Regions from separate parts of the Paenibacillus shunpengii genome, predicted to be linked through region 1. Evidence: riboswitches for the same ligand, from Rfam matches in the RefSeq annotation. Region 1 holds a riboswitch; each other region holds the start of a gene.

The links. Region 1 has a riboswitch for cyclic di-AMP ahead of ACFSVM_RS15200 (hypothetical protein). Riboswitches for the same ligand answer to the same signal wherever they lie in the genome.
Region 2: linked by a shared signal. The riboswitch ahead of ACFSVM_RS18015 (C40 family peptidase) and the one ahead of ACFSVM_RS15200 (hypothetical protein) in region 1 are both predicted to bind cyclic di-AMP.
Region 3: linked by a shared signal. The riboswitch ahead of ACFSVM_RS18840 (ubiquitin-like domain-containing protein) and the one ahead of ACFSVM_RS15200 (hypothetical protein) in region 1 are both predicted to bind cyclic di-AMP.

Annotation. Positions count from the first base shown of each region.
Region 1 covers NZ_JBHUMJ010000003.1:181,077-185,295, reverse strand. Annotated here, with positions in the region: partial or broken gene kdpA (potassium-transporting ATPase subunit KdpA) at 1-1,443, opposite strand, end outside; gene kdpF (K(+)-transporting ATPase subunit F) at 1,513-1,590, opposite strand; gene ACFSVM_RS15200 (hypothetical protein) at 1,723-2,118, opposite strand; cyclic di-AMP (ydaO/yuaA leader) riboswitch at 2,256-2,424, opposite strand; gene ACFSVM_RS15195 (hypothetical protein) at 2,790-3,236, shown strand; gene ACFSVM_RS15190 (NAD(P)H-hydrate dehydratase) at 3,380-4,219, opposite strand, start outside.
Region 2 covers NZ_JBHUMJ010000004.1:356,675-360,893, reverse strand. Annotated here, with positions in the region: gene modA (molybdate ABC transporter substrate-binding protein) at 138-986, shown strand; gene modB (molybdate ABC transporter permease subunit) at 983-1,660, shown strand; cyclic di-AMP (ydaO/yuaA leader) riboswitch at 2,069-2,207, shown strand; gene ACFSVM_RS18015 (C40 family peptidase) at 2,212-3,072, shown strand; gene ACFSVM_RS18010 (cell wall hydrolase) at 3,210-3,860, opposite strand; gene ACFSVM_RS18005 (cell wall hydrolase) at 4,174-4,219, opposite strand, start outside.
Region 3 covers NZ_JBHUMJ010000005.1:11,274-15,492, forward strand. Annotated here, with positions in the region: gene ACFSVM_RS18830 (HD domain-containing protein) at 1-834, shown strand, start outside; gene ACFSVM_RS18835 (TatD family hydrolase) at 876-1,643, shown strand; cyclic di-AMP (ydaO/yuaA leader) riboswitch at 1,871-2,117, shown strand; gene ACFSVM_RS18840 (ubiquitin-like domain-containing protein) at 2,395-3,633, shown strand; gene rnmV (ribonuclease M5) at 3,800-4,219, shown strand, end outside.

The sequences.
Region 1 (4,219 bases):
CCGGTAGAAATGTTCCAGAACGGTGTAGCATCTCCCAAGCCTTCAAATCCGGAGCCATTATTGGCGGCTGATGAAGTGTACTCATACAGCACCTGTGACAGACCATGGTATCCGGGATTCGATATCGTGTCCGCATTGGTGAACAGCGCCAGCGCTGTAGGAGCCAGAATGAGCAGCGGCTGAATCAGCAGGCTGATCGCAATCAGCTTGATCTCTTTGCCCTCCAGCTTCTTGCCGAGAAATTCAGGGGTGCGTCCCACCATAAGACCGGATAAAAAGACAGCAATGAGTGCGTACATGAGCACGTTCAGGAAGCCGGCTCCCATACCGCCGAACACCGTGTTCAGCATCATATTAGCCAAAGTGACCAGTCCGCCAAGCGGTGTCAGTGTATCATGCATCGTGTTGACTGCTCCTGTCTCGGAGGCGGTCGTTACGACCGAATAGAGAGAAGACAAGGCCACACCGAAGCGGGATTCTTTCCCCTCCATGCTGCCGCCTTCCTGCTGAACCCCCACAGCCTCAATCGCAGGATTACCGTTCGCTTCAGCACCGAGTGATACCCCCATCAGCACGAGAAACATAATTGCTGGAGACGAACAGGACACGTCCCTGCTTCTTGTTCCCCACCATTTTGCCATAAGCGAAGGGCAGGGACACCGGGAACAGAAGCATCAGCACCATCTGCAGCAGGTTCGTAAATCCATTAGGATTTTCAAACGGATGAGCCGAGTTTACTCCGAAAAATCCACCGCCGTTATTCCCCACCTGTTTAATGGACAGGAAAGAGCCTACCGGACCTCTCACAATTTCCTGGACTGCACCCTCCAGCGTCGTTACTGCTGCTGTTGCTTTTAACGTCTGTGGAACGCCCGCCGCAACGAACAGAATAGCTGATACAAAAGCAACCGGAAGCAATACCCTTGTTATACTTCGAACGACATCCACGAAGAAGTTACCGAGCGGCTTACCCGTAAGTCCTCTAATAAATGCGATCGCGACCGCAAAAGCCGAAGCCGGTGCAGTGAACATCATGAACACAATGGCGATCATCTGTGATAAATAGCTGAGACCGGATTCTCCGCTGTAATGCTGCAGATTCGTATTGGTCATGAAGCTGATCGCCGTATTAAAAGCAAGCGTAGGCTCCATACCCGCAACACCGCTCGGGTTCAGCGGCAGATGAGCCTGTATCCGAAAGATCAGATAGACGAGTACGATCATGACCGTATTACTGATAACAAAGGAAGCTGCGTACTGCTTCCAGGTTTGATTCGTCTCCTTGATGCCGCTGACAGCATAGAGGGGTCTCTCTATCCATCTGAACCACGGATCGATCCGGGTTGGTTCATAACGAAATGCACTTGCAATATATAGACCTGCAGGACGAGCCAGCAGGAGCACGACCGCTAGGGTCACACAGACGGAAATAACGGTTAACATATCGACTTATCAGCCTCCTGGTAGTTATCATTAACTCATTGTTAGTCGAATTAATTTCTTAATTCGGTTTCAAAATTTCTCTGGGTTAAGCAGTGCGTAGACCAAATAAATGAATACAGCAGCTGCAATAGCGAGCAGCACCCACATCATTTTTGTTCGCTCCCTTCCGAAGTGATTTTGTCTGAGCCTTTGATAACTCCGATTGAAATAAGCGTCAACAAGCTGATCAATACAATCATGATAAAATCCAGCATTTGCTTAGCACCTCCCGATTCCGGTTTAGAGTAAGAAAGAGCAGTCGCTGCCGCGGCTGTAGATGACATGTGTCGCACCAAGCCCTCTGTAGATGAGCCGCGGTTTGCTTCGCTCTGTAATGACATAAATTGGCTTACAAGTCCATGACCGGCAAACTTGGATATACTTACAGCACACCGGCAGACTCTCCTCGAACAGAAATACATTACCTACATGGAAATCAGGCGGCTCAGGTGCTTGTTCAGAGAAATCCACTTGGATGACCGGCTCCGCATAGAGCCTTTGCATTTCTTTACGCTCATGTTCAGAGCTGACCAAGATGGCAAACGGCAAACCCTTTATGAGCAGGGTCTTTATAAAGGATCTGCCCGGCTTGCTCCCGGCCGATACGATGATGACGTCGTCGTCTTCAACGGACATCTGTTCATTCCCTCCTGTTTTCTCCCTTCCATCCGGCCATAAAAAAAGAAGCTGAGCTAGAGAAATCTCTCTCGCGCAGCTTCTTATTCGCAGGCAGGCGGGAACAAGCCGCTGCCACTTAAGAGCTCGGATATAAGAAAGTCTCTCTAGATACGCTGACGAGGTTAGCTGTCGGATTCGGGCGTGAGAGTCGCCCTACCTATACGAAGCACAAATTCTATGCTCTTTAGGATTCACCCCTAGAAGCCCTTATGGCAGGCCTCACTGGTTCCCCCGCTCCTTTTAAGGATTAAGCGGTTTGAAATTGAATGACGCAAAGCTTTTATGCCATGAATCATAATCCTCACCGGATGTGCTGTAAAGAAAGTCCGGTACTCATATAAGACGAATTTCAACTCATTGACTTCGCATAGGGGATTGTTATCTTGATTATTCTCTTCGTTACTCTCTCTAACTCCAATTTCCTTTCTTTTTGCGTAAGACGCTGACAACGATAGATAAAGCTCTGATCGATCGAGATTAGCCTTTAATTAACCGCTTACTTTCATCCATTTCGTCCGATTTGATGAAAATCCGGTTTTTTTAGAACAAGAGTCATTTTACTCCTCGGTGGCATCTGCTATATGATGATCAACATAATAATGAGGATGATTAATGGAGGATGAATGCTCGTGGCACTCGCCTATATGGGGAATAATTCAGTACCTGCTTACCAGACGGATGCGATCAGCTCGATGGAAATCATACGCTATGATTCACGCCGGCTTCCTTATTTGACAGAGGAGAAACATCATTACTGCGGATTATTTAAAATAACCTGCGGGACGGCACACGGTTTTGCCGAATTTGAGCTGCCACAGGAGAGTGCTCCGGGGGATCTGATCCCATGGATCTCTGTGTTTGCCGTACTGAAGGAGCTGACCGTGGGGCAGGCCAAGCTCTGTGTTGCAGATCATGAGCAGGAATGGGGAATGGAACGGACCCGAATAGCCGAGGAAGCACTCGCAGATCTGCAAATGATGCAGGAAGCGGACGAAGATCTGCATTCTATCATAAGCTCCAGACTGCTCGTTCGTTCTTTTTTGATGGAGTATGGGCTGACGTATTATTCCTTCTAGATTCCCATGATGATAAAACCCGCGGCGGTTAGATACACTTCAATTCAGAACGTAAAAAGGACACGCTTCTGCGTGTCCTTAAATTTGACTTGTAGATCTATCTGCAGGCGCCTTACCGGCGGATCCTTGCCAATAACGCTGTATTACAATGCGTCAATAATGTCGCCGGCGGTAATGCCTCCCGGATGATGCCGCTTGTAAGCAGCACGTTCTCCGGAGAGTCCGTGCAGATATACACCATATGCTGCTGCCTGCTCAGCGCTCCAACCTTGGGCCAATAGACCCGCTATGATGCCGGTCAGCACGTCCCCCGCCCCTCCGGTTCCCATGCCGGGATGTCCGGTCAGGTTAATATAGGTGCTGCCTGAAGGAGCAGCAACGACCGTGCGCGAGCCCTTGAGCACAAGGATAACGCCTGTACGCTCTGCATATGCTTCCGCATGGGTAATCCGATCTCGCTGGACGTCCTTCGTAGATATCCCCATCAATCGAGCCATCTCCCCTGGATGCGGCGTCAGAATGAGCGGTGCAGTCCGGGACATCCCTAGGAAGAAATCCTCCCCTCCTGCTGCAGCCATATTGAGTGCATCGGCATCAAGTACAATAGGTACATCACATGCTTCAACAATGCGGCGAAGCCACCTTGTATCTCCCTCAAAGCGCCCAAGCCCCGGCCCAATGGCCAGCACATCCTTGCCCTCCGCAAGCTGTATAACTCGCTCGGCTGACTCCTCCGTCCACAGCCCGTCATTTCCTCTCACCGCATCGGCGAGCATCAGCTCAGGCACCTTGCCGATGACATGCAGCATCAGCTCGTAAGGCAGCGCCCAAGTGGCAAGACCGCAGCCTGACCGGAGCGAAGCACGCGCACTAAGAAGCCCGGCCCCGCTCATGGCAAGTGTCCCGGCAGTAAGCAGCACATGTCCATAGGTTCCCTTATGCCCTTCTCCTGATCTTCGGAGCGCCAGATTCATTCCAAGCGA
Region 2 (4,219 bases), on a different contig from region 1:
TATGCAATAACAAATGATTAATGCTATTGATTGTACCATACTCTTTTCTTACCCTCGTATTGTAATTGTTCAAAGAACCAATATAATATATTTAATTATATCTAATTATAATCAAATATATCGATTGGATGGAGATTATGTTAAAACAAACGAAGCTTAGTATGATTTCTTTCTTCCTTCTAGCTCTGGTATTCATATCTGCCTGTGCATCACCCAATGCTTCTTCACCATACCCTTCAGCAGACCATAACAATTCGGACAGCAGCGCATCCTCGACTCCTTCATCTGAACGCACAGAGCTGACGATCTCAGCGGCTGCAAGCTTAACTGATGTACTGGAGGAACTACAGCCCCGCTTTGAGACAGCTCATCCTGGTATAAAGCTCAGCTTCAACTTTGGCGGCTCCGGCTCTCTTCAGCAGCAGATTGAGCAAGGGGCACCGGCTGATCTGTTTCTGTCAGCAGCTGAGAAAAATATGCAGACCCTTATAGATAAGGGGCTCATGGATACAGAAAATACGACTACGCTGTTAACCAACGAGCTCGTACTGATTACTTCCAGCAGCAACGAGCTGCCTATATCCTCTGAGCAGGATCTCACTGCTAAAGATATCAAGATTGTTGCCCTTGGCATACCTGAAAGTGTACCTGCAGGAAGCTATGCACAAGAGGCGCTTACTTCGCTTGGCTTATATGAACAACTCCAACCCAAAATAGTTCAGGCCAAGGATGTGCGGCAAGTATTACAGTATGTCGAAACCGGGAATGCCGATGCCGGTTTTGTATACAAAACAGATGCACTTACTTCCAGCAAAGTGAAGATCGTGCACACTGTCGATCCCTCAAGCTACACAGCAATTACATACCCTGTAGGTGTGGTATTGGACAGTGCGCATCCCGAAGCGGCAAAAGCGGTTTATGACTTTTTACAGTCTTCCGAAGCCCAAGCTGTATTTACTAAATACGGGTTCTCGGTGCCTGAATGATGTCAGCTTCATTTGACTGGCATGACTTCTGGGCTCCTGTGCGCTTATCCTTACTGGTTGCCCTATTGTCCAGTGTTATCACGATTGTGATGGGCGGGCTTACTGCAAGATGGATGTCCAAGAGCAAGTTCAAAGGAAAGCTGCTGCTAGAAACAGCGTTTATGCTGCCAATGGTCCTTCCACCCACGGTTGTAGGCTTTCTGCTGCTCGTCCTGCTGGGGAGAAATAGCTGGATCGGAGCATGGATTGAGGCCATCTTTGCCGCACCTGTCGTATTCTCGTGGACAGCCTGTGTCATCGCCGCTGTTGTCGTCTCGTTTCCACTGGTGTATCAGACGATGAAGGTCGGATTTACGTCCATTGATTCCGAGCTTGAAGCTTCCGGACGCTCGATCGGTGCGAATGAATGGCAGGTATTCCGGTATATTACACTTCCACTCATCTGGCCTTCTGTTATTTCTGCTTATATTCTCGGATTTGCACGAGCGCTTGGTGAGTTCGGCGCAACGCTGATGCTTGCAGGCAATATTCCAGGAAAAACTCAAACCGTCCCTACGGCCATATACATTGCTGTGGACAGCGGGAATACGGTCATGGCCTGGGCCTGGACGATTGCGATCGTACTTATGTCGTTCCTGCTGCTGCTTCTGACAGGACGCAGAAAAAAGGATTAGCATTGTGTATATATATCAACAGAACCACTCCAATGCAGCGGCAGGAAATCAGTAAAATCAATGTATGCAGCATAAATAATAGTTCAAACCAAACCCTTATGTGATTTTAACGAAGGGTTTTTTGGTGCTCAATTTATTAATATATTTTTGTTTTTGGCATTATTACAATATATGGATATAAGATAGAGTCCCAGAATCAATTTATTTAGTTACAATATTGTTACTTTTGTAGATACCTGTTTCAAATCAATGACAATATATTACCCGACTTAGCGGAAATTACTCGAAAAAATCCGGTTCTTTCTATGTTTTATTCCAATAATTGGTGTACAAAAAGTAAAACAAAGGTAACATTTTTGATACTTTTTAACCTTAATTTATTATATATTAATTACAGTTAATTCATATTAAAAAAGTGTGCCGAATCTATCAGAATAGTACGGGGGACGATTTACAACATTTGGGGTGAATGCAGCAGTTAAGAAATGCTAGAGTACCTTCTACTCGAACCCGACAGCTAACCTCGGAGGCAATTGGAGGAAATTTTCAGAATGAAGAAGTTTGGTAAATATATGTTGTTCTCATCCCTGCTCGCAGCTGGGTTAATCATGGGTAATGGACAAGCAGATGCATCCTCTTCCAGTACCAATACGGTAAATATTCAAGTGAACAGTAATCTGATCGATTTCCCAGACGCGGAGCCATTCCTGGATCAGAATTACAGTACACAAGTGCCGGTCCGCATGCTTGCTGACGAAATGAACTATACGATTAAAGTATTTAAGAGCGGAAAAGAAACGGTGGTCAAGCTGTCCAAGGGAGGTACAACCATTCGTATTCAAACTAACCAGACGACTGCGATGGTCAACAGCAGCAAAGTAAGTCTCGGCACGCAAGTGTTCATCCGAAATGACCGTACATATGTACCCATTCGTTTTGTATCAGAAGCCATGGGCTATGACGTAACTTGGAAAAAGGATCTTATGCTGGCCATGATTAGCACAACCGGTAAAACATACAGCCCTGCACTTGTTCCAAACGACCATGTCAAAGGCACTAGCATTGTAAATGAAGCGATGAATCACATCGGCGTTCCTTATGTTTACGGCGGTTCGACCACAAGCGGGTTCGATTGCTCTGGTCTGGTTAAATATGTATTCGATAAATACGGAGTATCCCTGCCGCGTACAGCAGCTACCCAATATAACCAAGGCTCATCTGTATCCAAAGGAAACCTGCAGCAAGGCGATCTGGTCTTCTTCAAGACAACAGGAAGCTCGATCTCTCATGTCGGTATCTATGTAGGAAACAATAATTTCATTTCAGCTACCAGTTCCTCCGGCGTAAAAATCGACAGCCTGGACAATACCTATTGGGGTCCTAAATACGTCGGTGCAAAAAGAGTTCTATAAATGAAATATATATAATCAAAACCCCTTTGCTGCTTGCCTGCAAAGGGGTTCATTATGTATGCTCTGTATTTATATCTATAGCAAAGAAGCTGCCACAGTAATTTTGTGGCAGCTCCTTTTTTATATATGATATTGGATTAATTCGTAAACAGATGATTACCGATCTGCTTGATCGTTGGACGTTCCTTGCTCCATTCGGAGGTTGCGATCTCAGGGTTATAATAGTACAGAGCTCCACCTGACGGATCCCAGCCATTGAGCGCACTCTTTGCCGCCTTGATCGCAGTCTCATCAGGAGCCAAATTGTATTGGCCGTCATCTACGGCGGTAAACTGTCTTGGCTGCAGAATGACCTCTGTGATGGAGTCCGGGAATTCATCCGATTGAACCCGGTTCAAGATCACTGCTCCGACTGCTACTTGACCTTCAAAGGATTCTCCCCGGGCCTCGCCATGGATAGCCTTGGCTAGTTGATTCAGTGAAGTTTGGTTAATCGGTGCTTTTTTCTTAAGCACGCTGATCGTCTCTGGCCCTGCGATTCCGTCAATCTTGAGTCCAAATTGCTTTTGGAAGGAGCGAACGGCCTGCTCCGTTGCCTTACCGTAATATCCTGTTGACCCTGCACTCATAAATCCGATACTGCTTAGTCTTTCCTGCAAGTCCAGCACATCAGCACTCTGAATTCCCTGCTGCATTACCGCAGCACTTGCACCTGCCGGTGCAGCAACCGTTCCATACGCTCCCAGAAGCGCAGCACAGATCATAAGTCGTTTTGTTAGTTTTCTCATTGATGTCATTCCTCCTGTTGTGTTTGAATAGATCAGCGAAGCAGCACCAGTCATAGTTCTGCATTCAATTAAATATATCTATAAATATAGATAAGTGTATATTTAGATATATTTGGATATAAATCGCCTCATATAGCGATGATGTCACTGCCTATATGTCAGTGCAGATATATTATGATTAATCCGCTGAAAGCTACCAAAATCGAGCACTAATGATATCCTTCAGCGGATCATTTCTTTTCCAATTACAGTACAAACCCCATCTTTACAGTAAACTGTTGCATTTTATACAGAAGCGAATTGGATCGATCCGCTATTTCGTAAATACATGATTCCCAAGTCTTTGCGTCACAGGCCGG
Region 3 (4,219 bases), on a different contig from region 1:
GTGATTGCCAAGACGTATGACAAGCCTATTGTTGTCAATCTGGTTTCAAGTCCGCTCGATGCCGATCGAATGGATTACTTGCTGCGGGATGCCTATTATACCGGAGTGAATTATGGAACCATTGACCTTGACCGAATACTTCGAATGCTGCGCCCTTACCAGGGAAGAGTTGTGGTTAAAGATTCTGGAATGCATGCCGTAGAAGATTATTTAATGTCGAGATATCAGATGTATTGGCAGGTATATTTTCACCCTGTAACTCGAAGCTCCGAAATTGTCCTGCGTCAAATCTTTAGAAGAGCCAAGGAACTCGTAGAAGAAGAGTACATCTTCAGCTTCATGCTTAGACCCCTCCTTCATCTGATTAAGGGCGATGTATCGGTCAAGGACTATCTTCGTATCGATGAATCTACGATTCAGGCTGCCTTTAATGAATGGACTTATGAGAAGGACCCCATTCTGAGTGAGCTGTGTACCCGGTTCCTGGACCGTAAGCTCTATAAGTATGTGGAAGTGGATTATATCGAGCAGAAGGATATCAAGCGAATAGAAGAAGCATTTCTCAAGGCAAACTTGAATCCAGCCTATGACCTTGAAATTGATTTTCCTACCGATCTGCCGTATGATGTGTTCCGACCTGATATTGCGGGGAGCAAGAGACAGATCATCATTCTAGACAAGCAGGAAAGACAAAGAGATATATCCGAGGTATCCGAGATTGTCCGCTCTATTAGCGGCATGCAAAAAGGGAATTATCATCTGTACTTCCCGCAGGAGAAGCTGATGAATGCACTACCCAAGCTGCCTCCGGAAATTGCCGGTATGTTTAAATAATGTGAGACAAGATACAGTCCTTGAAAGGAGAAAAATATACGATGTTATTCGACACACATACACATTTGGATGCACCCGAGTTCGACGCTGACCGCGAGGAAGTGATTCAGCGCGCTGTCGAAAAGGGGGTTACCCGAATGATTAATATAGGATTTAATCGGGAAACAATTCCGACTACGATGAAACTTGCCGAAACCTATGATTTTATCTATGCGGCAGTAGGCTGGCATCCTGTCGATGCCATTACGATGAAGGATGGAGATTTGGAATGGATTGCATCATTATGTAAACATGAGAAGGTCGTTGCGATCGGTGAAATTGGTCTGGATTATCATTGGGATACGTCTCCCAAAGAGATTCAGCATGAGGTGCTGCGCAAACAAATTGGACTGGCTAGAGAGATCGCTATGCCGATTGTTATTCATAACCGGGATGCGCATGAAGACATTATTCGAATTCTGCGGGAAGAGAGGGCACAAGAAGTAGGCGGAGTGATGCATTCTTTCTCAGGCAGCTGGGAAACTGCAAAAATGGCGCTGGATATGGGCTTTCATATCTCCTTCGGAGGACCGATCACGTTCAAGAACGCGAAGCAGCCCAAAGAGGTGCTTGCAAAGGTACCGCTTGACCGGCTTTTGATCGAAACGGATTCACCATACCTGACTCCACATCCATTCCGCGGCAAGAGAAATGAGTCAGCTCATGTGGCCTTGGTAGCAGAAATGGCAGCGGAGCTGAAGGGCATTTCTGTGGAGGAATTGGCAAGGATTACGACCGCAAATGCACTGGAACGATTTGACATTCGTTAAAATAGAGAGAAAAACAGGTGAAAAAGGGAGTAAAACGGAGCGATTAAACTTTTTGTAAGACTTTTTCGCTGATTATTACAAATTTTTAACCAATTATTTAGAAAAACATAGTTGAATACTGCTTTACAACATGTATCGAAACAGGATATCATCGTTTCAGTGAATTGTTGATTGTTGGTAAAGTCCATTTTACATTCAGTTGATTTACCACTTTGAATTCACTTCATGAGTCATTCTCGCTGAATCTTTTGTAATTTAACAAAGAACGGGGGAACCGATATAGTGGTCTGCTGCTAGTCAGAAGATGGAATTAAGAGAGTTGTCTCTCTTGCTCTGACCACTGTATTTGATTTCAACACTTGAGTCTTGGGGTGAACGTAAAGGACAGCTGCCATGAGCAGCCTGGATCTGAGCGGGGGCGACTCTTACGCCCGAACCCGACAGCTAACTCCGTAAGCGTATTGAAGAGGCAAAACTCGTGCATGATGTTTCCGATATTCTCATTTGAACTTATCGGAGCCACGAAAGATTTCCTCTTAAACTCTTTTTTGGCTTCTTTGTTTTAGGAGAATAAAAGTTACATTGTCGTCATACTGTTGGTTAACAGGAGGTGACATCATGCTGCGAAGAGTGGCACATGATGCAGAATCGGACGGGAGTTTCTCCGGTTTTGTAGACAAATCGGTATAGTCGCGTCAAATACAATCATGCAATACTCTTGACGGCGGGACTATGAAGGAGGACGGAGGAAGTGGGAAATTTCCAACTAGAGGAGACCCATGAGTCACCATCATCCAGCAAGTCTTTCGCGTTGCGATGGAAGCATGAGAATCTGCGTCAGATCACACTAGTCGCAATCTTCTCAATCGCACTGTTAGTCATGATCTCACTCATTGTGTATGGTCAGGGAGGCAAAGAAATCTCAATTGTCGTGGACGGCAAGGTTCAAACCTTGGAAACACGTGAAGGAATGCTTAGTGAAGTGCTGGATGAGCATTCAATCGCAGTCAGTCCACATGACGAAGTATCGATGTCTTTGAGTGATGAGATTGAAGATGGGGATCGAGTAACAATTAACCGGGCCGTAGCGATTAACGTAACGGCAGACGGTGAGACAGAGCAAGTTTATACAACACAGGATACCGTTAAGGAAGCACTTGCTGCTCATAGCATCGAAGTATCAGAAGATGATAAAGTATATCCTGCTGCTGACACTGCGGTGAAGGCAGATCTTAATATTCGAGTAGTCCGGGTGACTAAGCAAACAGCGTCACAAGAAGCTTCGATTCCGTTCAAGGTGATCAAGACGGCTGACCCAAGCTTGTACAAGGGCGATAACCGGGTCATTCAGAGCGGCAAGGAAGGTGTAATTGTCCAGACGATCGAGAAGACCTTCCAGGACGGCGAATTGGTGTCCAAGAAAATGACGGGCAAGAAGGTACAGACCAACCGTGTCGACAAAGTCATTGCCGTAGGAACGAAGAAGAAGCCTGAGCCAGTTCAGGAAACCGTGGTTGCCTCTGCAAGTGAAGCTGAAGCTGAAGCTGCAACTGCAACTGCTTCTAAAGCTTCTAATGCATCCTCTTCGAAATCGTCAGCAAATCTGGCTGATAAAGTGAAGAAGGTATCTGCTTCAAGTGACAGCGATTCTGTCACGAAGGACGGAGTTACATTCAAGGCCAAAAAAGTGCTAAGCAATGTATCTATGACGGCCTATTCCTCAGAACAAGAGGGCATTGGTACGAAGACGGCTTCCGGCACGCGTGTACAGGAAGGGCGTACCATTGCAGTTGACCCTGATGTGATCCCTCTCGGATGGTGGGTATACATTGAAGGCGTAGGATTCCGTCGTGCCGAAGATACAGGCGGCGCAATCAAAGGCAACAAAATTGATGTGTATTATGACAGCTTGGAGCAGGCACTCAATTTTGGCCGCAAAAAAGGTAAAACAGTATACGTTATCGGTCCGGTGAAGCCGGAACTGAATTAAAATATATTTTACAATGCGTCCCTGATGTTATAGTATTAACATCAAGATTAGGTGATGCTATATAAGGTGAACGAAAGTTTAGACAGCAAGTCTATCGTTTGCCTCTTACATGCAGAAGAGGAGTTTTTCCTCTTCTCTTTTTGTTTAGAAAGGAAGTCATGTGATCATGATTAAAGAAATCATTGTCGTTGAAGGCAGAGATGATACCGTAGCCATCAAGCGTGCAGTGAATGCAGATACAATAGAAACCGGCGGTTCTGCTATAAACGCCCGTATACTTAAGAAAATTGAGCTTGCTCAGCAAAGAAGAGGTGTTATCGTCTTTACGGACCCTGATCATGCAGGCGAGCGAATTCGCAAAATAATATCGAACAAGATTCCCGGCGTGAAGCATGCCTTCATTAAGGAGCAGGATGCGACCCGCAAAGGTGATATTGGTGTGGAGAATGCATCTCCTGACTCTATCCGCGCAGCACTGTCCAAGGTGCATACAACCTATGATGGAGCTAAGCCGCTCATAGACTGGCAAGATCTGATTGAAGCCGGACTCATCGTCCATAAGGACGCCGCAAATCGGCGTATGATG